2 regions of the Bradyrhizobium sp. S3.7.6 genome follow, and region 2 is predicted to be linked to the other one. Evidence: riboswitches for the same ligand, from Rfam matches in the RefSeq annotation. Region 2 holds a riboswitch; the other holds the start of a gene.
What was found. A riboswitch is a leader RNA that binds a small molecule or an ion and turns the genes downstream of it on or off. The one in region 2 is predicted to bind cobalamin.

Region 1: it holds a riboswitch for cobalamin, as region 2 does, so the genes downstream of both, ACVJ5M_RS23370 (ribonucleoside-diphosphate reductase subunit alpha) here and ACVJ5M_RS33620 (DUF1636 domain-containing protein) in region 2, are expected to answer to the same signal.

What each region holds. Positions count from the first base shown of each region.
Region 1 is NZ_JBSSEQ010000001.1:4,836,779-4,840,669, forward strand. It holds gene ACVJ5M_RS23360 (DUF6925 family protein) at 1-293, shown strand, start outside; gene ACVJ5M_RS23365 (hypothetical protein) at 354-932, shown strand; cobalamin riboswitch at 1,046-1,263, shown strand; gene ACVJ5M_RS23370 (ribonucleoside-diphosphate reductase subunit alpha) at 1,386-3,891, shown strand, end outside.
Region 2 is NZ_JBSSEQ010000001.1:6,871,569-6,875,459, reverse strand. It holds gene ACVJ5M_RS33630 (cobyric acid synthase) at 1-607, opposite strand, end outside; gene cobO (cob(I)yrinic acid a,c-diamide adenosyltransferase) at 631-1,266, opposite strand; cobalamin riboswitch at 1,307-1,530, shown strand; gene ACVJ5M_RS33620 (DUF1636 domain-containing protein) at 1,627-2,001, shown strand; gene cobW (cobalamin biosynthesis protein CobW) at 1,998-3,047, shown strand; gene cobN (cobaltochelatase subunit CobN) at 3,047-3,891, shown strand, end outside.

The DNA.
Region 1 (3,891 bases), 2.0 Mb from region 2:
GCAAGCGCGCTTTTCGGCCGGATCTTCACGCAGCCTTCCAGGCGCTGCTCGAACTCTATGGGCTGCCGGAGCTGACGGCGTGCAAGAGGGCCGCGGTCGAAGCGATCGAGAAGGGGCGGGGACCTGAGATGGCGACGCTTCCGCCCGATCGCACGGCGCGCGCCACTGTTCGCGTGGCCTTGCGCCAATTGGCGGCCATGGAGCCGCACACCGCGACACTCGCCGCCTGGCTTGCCGCCTACGACCGTCGCGATCCAGCCGAGACTGAAGATCCCATGGAGGCTCTTCACTGAGTCAGACGTGATGCCGCGTTCCAACAAAATGTGCTACAAATCCCATAAGGAGATCGTTCCATGACTGTCACCATCCTGCCGCCCCACGCCGACCGTTTCCGCCTTCATCCGGTCACCTCGCGCCTTGCGCCGATGTTCTGCTTTGCGCTGCTGACGGTGTCATGCGCGCTCGCGAGCTTCGCGCTTGCCTGCGCGACGCCGTTTGCGGCGTTCGCCGTCGTCGCCGCCGCGATGCTGCCGATGCGTCCGGCGCTGCTCGTCGTCACCGGCGCCTGGCTCGTGAACCAGACCATCGGCTTCGGCGTGCTGCACTATCCCATCGATGGCAGCACCATCGCCTGGGGCTTTGTCATCGGTGCTGCCGCGTTGCTGTCGACGGCAGCGGCATCGACCGTTCTCCGCCTGCTGCCGCAGGGCCGCACGCCGCTGATGCTGGCCATCGCGCTCGTCGCCGCCTACGCCGCCTATGAGCTCGCGCTGCTTGCCGCGACGCCGTTCCTTGGCGGAGAGGGCGCGTTCACTGCGGCCATCGTGACGCGCATCGGGCTGACCAGCGCCGTCTGGCTCGCCGGCCTCGTCGCCGCCTGCGAGATCGTCCGCCTGGTCGATCCGTTCGGGCGCGCGATGCGGAACGCGTAATGCTGGATGTGCGTCATCCCAAGGGTTGCGCGAGCCCGGCGGGAATTCCCGCATTCCACAGGGAACAGGGCTCATGACCCGCAACGAATCGTTGACACCCGGCTGCATATGTCACCACATGTGGGCGTCACGGTTCCGCTGGATCGCAAGATTTAGTGGCTAAGAGGGAAGCCGGTGAACCGCGTGAGAGCGTGGAATTCCGGCGCTGCCCCCGCAACTGTCAGCAGCGAGCTGCTTCCGAACAATCGTCACTGGTGCCTTTCGCGCCGGGAAGACGGGAAGTGGGCGACGACCTGCGAGCCAGGAGACCTGCCGCGACGATCTGAACGTCCACGGGCGGGGTGTCCGGCGGTCGCTTGCATGCACCGCCCGGCAACTCTGCCGCCGGCGTTTCTGCAGCGTCCTTCCTTACAGCCCCGTTCAAACACAACGCGCGCATCACGGGGCCCATTGATGTCACTGAACCTGCACGACGCGGACACCGCTTCCGCACCCATCGTTCATTTGCGTCCACAATCGCTTGCGCTTGCTTCGAGCGAGCCGGCGATGCAGATCATCCGTCGCAACGGCAAGGTCTCGCCGTTCGATTCCGCCAAGATCGCGGTCGCCATGACCAAGGCTTTCCTTGCGGTCGAAGGCACCAGCGCGGTCGCCTCGCGCCGCGTCCATGAGAGCGTGGAGCAGCTGACGGCCGAAGTCGTCACTGCGTTGATGCGGCGGGCAGGCGAGGGACGCACCTTCCATATCGAGGACGTGCAGGACCAGGTCGAGCTCGCCTTGATGCGGAGCGAGCACCACAAGGTCGCACGCGCCTATGTGCTGTACCGCGAGGAGCGGTCGCGCCAGCGCGCCGAGGAGGCGGCCGCGGAAGCGACGCCCGCTGTCGCGCCGGCACTTCATGTCACGCTCGCCGACGGTTCGCGCGTTGGTCTCGACACCAAGCGGCTCGCGCTGATTATCGGCGAAGCCTGCGCCGGCCTCGACGGCGTTTCCGCGGCACCCGTGCTCACCGAGACCACCCGCAATCTCTACGACGGCATCAGCCAGGACGAACTGGCACTGGCCTCGATCATGGCCGCGCGCACGCTGGTCGAGCAGGAGCCGAACTACGCCTATGTCAGCGCGCGCCTGCTGCTGGACAAGCTGCGCGGCGAGGTGCTGTCCTACGTCCATGGCGTGCCGACGTCCGCCTCGCAGGCCGACATGACGATGCGCTACGTCGAATATTTCCCGGCCTATCTGAAGACCGGCATCGCTGCCGAACTGCTCGATCCTGAACTGGCCCGCTTCGACCTCGGCCGGATCGCGGCTGCACTCAAGCCCGAGCGCGACCTGAACTTCCAGTTCCTCGGGCTTCAGACGCTCTACGACCGCTACTTCCTGCACGTCCGAGGCAAGCGGATCGAATTGCCGCAGGCCTTCTTCATGCGCGTAGCGATGGGTCTTGCGGTTCGCGAGATCGACCGAGAGGCCAAGTCGATCGAGTTCTACGATCTGCTGTCATCGTTTGACTTCATGGCCTCGACGCCGACGCTGTTCAATTCGGGTACGCTGCGTCCGCAATTGTCGTCCTGCTTCCTCACGACGGTGTCCGACGACCTGGACGGCATCTTCAAGTCGATCAAGGACAACGCACTGCTGGCAAAATATTCCGGCGGCCTTGGCAACGACTGGACGCCGGTGCGTGGTCTCGGCGCCCACATCAAGGGCACCAACGGCGAGAGCCAGGGCATCATCCCGTTCCTGAAGGTTGCCAACGACACCGCGATTGCCGTCAACCAGGGCGGCAAGCGCAAGGGCGCGGTCTGCGCCTATCTGGAGACCTGGCACGTCGACATCGAGGAATTCCTCGACCTGCGCAAGAACACCGGCGACGACCGCCGCCGCACCCACGACATGAACACCGCCAATTGGGTGCCGGACCTGTTCATGCAGCGCGTCGATGCCGATGGCGAATGGACGCTGTTCTCGCCTGACGAGACGCCCGATTTGCACGATCTCTATGGCGAGGCGTTCAAGACGGCTTACGAGGCCTATGAGGCCAGGGCGAAAGCCGGCGGCATGCGCGTCTTCAAGACCGTGCGTGCGAGCGACCTCTGGCGTCGCATGCTGACCATGCTGTTCGAGACCGGTCATCCCTGGATCACCTTCAAGGACCCCTGCAATCTGCGTTCGCCGCAACGCCACGTGGGCGTGATCCATTCCTCGAACCTCTGCACCGAGATCACGCTCAACACCTCGGCCGACGAGGTCGCGGTCTGCAATCTCGGCTCCATCAACATGCTCAACCATGTCGGGCCCGATGGTGTCGACCAGGCCAAGCTGAAGCGGACGGTGACCACCGCCGTCCGGATGCTCGACAACGTCATCGACATCAATTTCTACACGATCCCCGAAGCGCGCCGCTCCAACATGCGTCATCGTCCCGTCGGGCTCGGCCTGATGGGATTTCAGGAAGCGCTTCAGGTCCAGCGCATTCCAACTGCGTCCGACACTGCCGTGATGTTTGCCGACACCAGCATGGAAGCAATCTCGTTCCACGCGATCGAAGCGTCGTCCGATCTCGCCGCGGAGCGCGGACGCTATCCGAGCTTCGAGGGCTCGCTGTGGTCGAAGGGCGTCTTGCCGCTCGACTCCATCCAGCTTCTCGCCGACGCGCGCGGTGGTCTCGACGTCGATCGCTCCGCAACACTCGACTGGGATCGCCTCCGCAAGAAGGTCACGTCCAGCGGCATGCGCAACTCGAACGTCATGGCGATCGCGCCAACGGCGACGATCTCCAACATCTGCGGCGTCTCGCAGTCGATCGAGCCGAACTATCAGAACCTGTTCGTGAAATCGAACATGTCCGGCGACTTCACGGTCGTGAACGAGTTCCTGGTCCGCGACCTCAAGGCGAGGGGGCTTTGGGACGAGGTCATGGTCTCCGACCTCAAATATTTCGACGGCAGCGTCGGCC
Region 2 (3,891 bases):
AGGGGTCGCCGCGGAACTTGTTGATGACGAAACCCTCGATCATCGCGGCATCGTCGGGGTCGATCACCGTCTTGATGCCGACGAGCTGGGCGATGACGCCGCCGCGGTCGATGTCGCCGACCAGCACGACGGGCACGTCGGCCTTGCGCGCAAAGCCCATATTGGCGATGTCGGCCTTGCGCAGGTTGACCTCGGCCGGGCTGCCGGCGCCTTCGACCAGGACCAGATCGGCGCGCGCTTTCAGCCTCTCGAAACTTTCCAGCACCGCGCCCATCAGCGACGGTTTCATCGCCGCATATTCGCGCGCCCGCGCGGCCGCGATGCGCTTTCCCTGCACGATCACCTGCGCGCCGACGTCGGTCTCGGGCTTGAGCAGCACCGGATTCATGTCGGTGTGCGGCTCGACACCGGCGGCGAGCGCCTGCAGAGCCTGCGCGCGGCCGATCTCGCCGCCGTCGACGGTCACGGCCGCGTTGTTCGACATGTTCTGCGGCTTGAAGGGCAGCACGCGCAGGCCGCGCCGCGTGAAGGCGCGGGCGAGGCCGGCGACGATGAGCGACTTGCCCACGTCCGAGCCGGCCCCCTGGATCATCAATGCGCGCGCCATGGTGTTTTCAGAATCTGGCGTCGTCAGAACTCGACGCCGGCTTGCGCCTTGATGCCGGAGCGGAAGGGGTGCTTGACCAGCGTCATCTCGGTGACGAGATCGGCGATCTCGATCAGCTCGTCCTTGGCATTGCGCCCGGTGAGCACGACATGCGTCATCGGCGGCTTGTGCGTTTTCAGGAAGTCGACGACCTCGGCGATGTCGAGATAGTCGTAGCGCAGCGCGATGTTGATCTCGTCGAGCACGACCATGCGCAGATTGGAATCTGATATCAGCTCCTTGGCCTTCGCCCAGCCGGCCTGCGCCGCGGCGATGTCGCGGGCGCGGTCCTGCGTCTCCCAGGTGAAACCTTCGCCCATCGCATGGAACTGGCAGAGCTCGCCGAAATGGCCGGTGAGCAGGCGCCGCTCGCCGGTGTCCCAGGCGCCCTTGATGAACTGCACGACCGCGCAGGGGAAGCCATGGGCGACACAGCGGACGATCATGCCGAAAGCGGAGGAGGACTTGCCCTTGCCGGCGCCGGTGTGGACGATGATGAGGCCCTTCTCGCCGCTCTTGGTCGCCATGATCTTGTCGCGGGCGACCTTGATTTTCGCCATTTTCGCGGCGTGGCGGGCGTCGGTTTCCTCGGCCGTTTGGGTATCCGGTTCAGGCGTCATCTGACAGGGTCCTTCGGCTTGACAAGAGGCGGCCGGGGGCAAATGGTGGCCCGGCGTTGGTTCCTGTCCTATGACAGGCGAAGAGGGAATGCGATAGGGTCCGAATCGACAAGATTCGGCTCCAAACTGCAGCCGCCCCCGCGACCGTGACCGGAGAGATGCCCGAGGCCACTGATCCCCCGCAGGGGATCGGGAAGGCGGGGATCGAAGGGCCAAAAGCCCTGCTCCGCAAGCCGGGAGACCTGCCAGCGCGGACGAGTTTTGGACCGGCGGACGGGGTGTTCCGCGACGGGGAAACGGACCTTCGGGGGAATGGTCCGTGTGCCTCTTCGCCTCCCGCTGTTTATCCTGGAAGAGGCGATGACCGTCACACTTCACGTCTGTATTACCTGCCGTGCCGGCCAGACGCTCGACGAGGGTGAGACGACGCCCGGCAAGCGCCTGCATGGTGCGATCCTCGACGCCGGCGCGCCTGAGGGCGTCAATGTGGTTCCCGTTGAATGCCTGTCGGCATGCAGCCAGGGTTGCTCGGTTGCGCTCAGCGCGCCCGGCCGCTGGTCCTATGTCTATGGCCGTCTGTCAGAGGCCCATGCGAGCGACGTGGTCGCGGGTGCTGCGGCCTATGCCGCCGCGCCCGATGGCCTCGTGCCCTGGCGCAGCCGTCCCGAAATCTTCCGCAAGCAGTCGCTTGCCCGCATTCCCCCCATTGCCGTGTTGCCGGAGGCCGCCGAATGAACTCGCTCGCAAAAGTCCCTGTGACGGTGGTCACCGGTTTTCTCGGCTCAGGCAAGACGACGCTGATCCAGCATCTGCTCGCAAACCCTGACGGCAAGAAGCTCGCGGTGCTCGTCAACGAGTTCGGCAGCGAGGGCGTCGACGGCGAGATCCTGAAATCCTGCGCCGATGCCAACTGCCCGGAGGAGAACATCGTCGAGCTCGCCAATGGCTGCATCTGCTGCACCGTTGCGGACGATTTCATTCCGACCATGGAAAAGCTCTTGGCGCGGCCGGTGCGGCCCGATCACATCCTGATCGAGACCTCGGGCCTGGCGCTGCCGAAGCCGCTGTTGAAGGCGTTCGACTGGCCGGAGATCCGCTCGCGGATCACGGTCGACGGCGTGATTGCGCTCGCCGATGCCGAGGCTGTCGCCGCCGGCCGTTTTGCGCCGGACCCGGCTGCGGTGGAAGCGCAGCGCGCGGCGGATGGAAATCTCGATCACGAGACGCCGCTGTCGGAAGTGTTCGAGGACCAGATCGCCTGCGCCGACATCGTGCTGCTGACCAAGGCTGATCTTGCGGGGCCCGCAGGGATCGAAGCCGCCAAAGCCGCCATCACCGCGGAGATGCCGCGCCGCGTGCCGATGCTATCCGTCACCGATGGCGCGATCGATGCGCGTGTCATCCTTGGCCTCGGCGCTGCCGCAGAGAACGATCTCGCCGCGCGCCCCTCGCATCACGACGGCGAGGAGGATCACGAGCACGACGATTTCGCCTCCGTCGTGATCGATCTTCCGGAGGTTACCGACATCGAAGCATTGGTCGCATCGGTGCAGCGTCTTTCGCGCGAGCAGAACGTGCTGCGCGTCAAGGGCTATATCGCGGTCGCGGGCAAGCCGATGCGCCTGTTGCTGCAAGCGGTCGGCGAGCGCGTGCGCCACCAGTTCGACAAGCCCTGGGGCGCAGCTCTCAGGCAGTCGAAGCTCGTCGTGATCGGCGAGCACGGCGATATCGACGAGGCCGCGATCAAGGTCGGACTTGGGCTTTCAGGATCTGGTATCTGATGCACGTCGTCTTCCGCGAGAGCCGCGGTCTCGAGGAGACTGCGACGCCAAGGGACATCGGCCAGGACCCGGCCGATCTCGTGGTGCTCTCGTACTCGGATTCCGACCTTGCCGCGTTCGCGGCCGGCTGGCGGCGCGGCCGCAACAGCCTGCCGTCGCTGCGGCTCGCCAATCTCGCGGAGCTGCGTCATCCGTTGTCGGTCGACACCTATGTCGAGCGCACGCTGTCGCAGGCACGCGGCATCCTGGTGCGCCTGATCGGCGGTGAATCCTATTGGCCGTACGGGCTCGCGGCCCTGCAGCAGCTGGCGAAGGACCGCAATATCGTGCTGGCCGTGCTGCCGGCCGACGGCCGCGACGACACGCGGCTCGATGCCTACTCGACCCTGCCGGTTTCGACGCTGCGCCGGCTCAAGGTGCTCTGTGACACCGGCGGTCCTGTTGCAGCGCAGGCCGCGATCGCGCAGCTCGCGTTGGCCTCGGGCCTTTACGCAGGCCCGGTCGTCGGCGAGATGAACCTGCCTGAGATGGGCTTTTACGATCCCGCGCGTGGCGTCATTGCTGCGCCGATGGCAGGCGAGGGAAAGCCGCTCGCGTTCGTGACCTTCTATCGCTCCTATCTCACCGCCGCGGATACCGGGCCGGTCGACGCCCTGATCGCGGCGCTGCGCGAGCGCGGCTTTGACGCGTACGGCGCGTTCGTCACCTCGCTGAAGGCTCCGGGCGTTGCGGACTGGCTGCGGACCTATTTCGCGACGAATCCTCCGGCCGCGATCGTCAACGCGACGGCGTTCTCGGCGATGGGCGACGACGGCACGACACCGTTCGATGCTGCATCATGTCC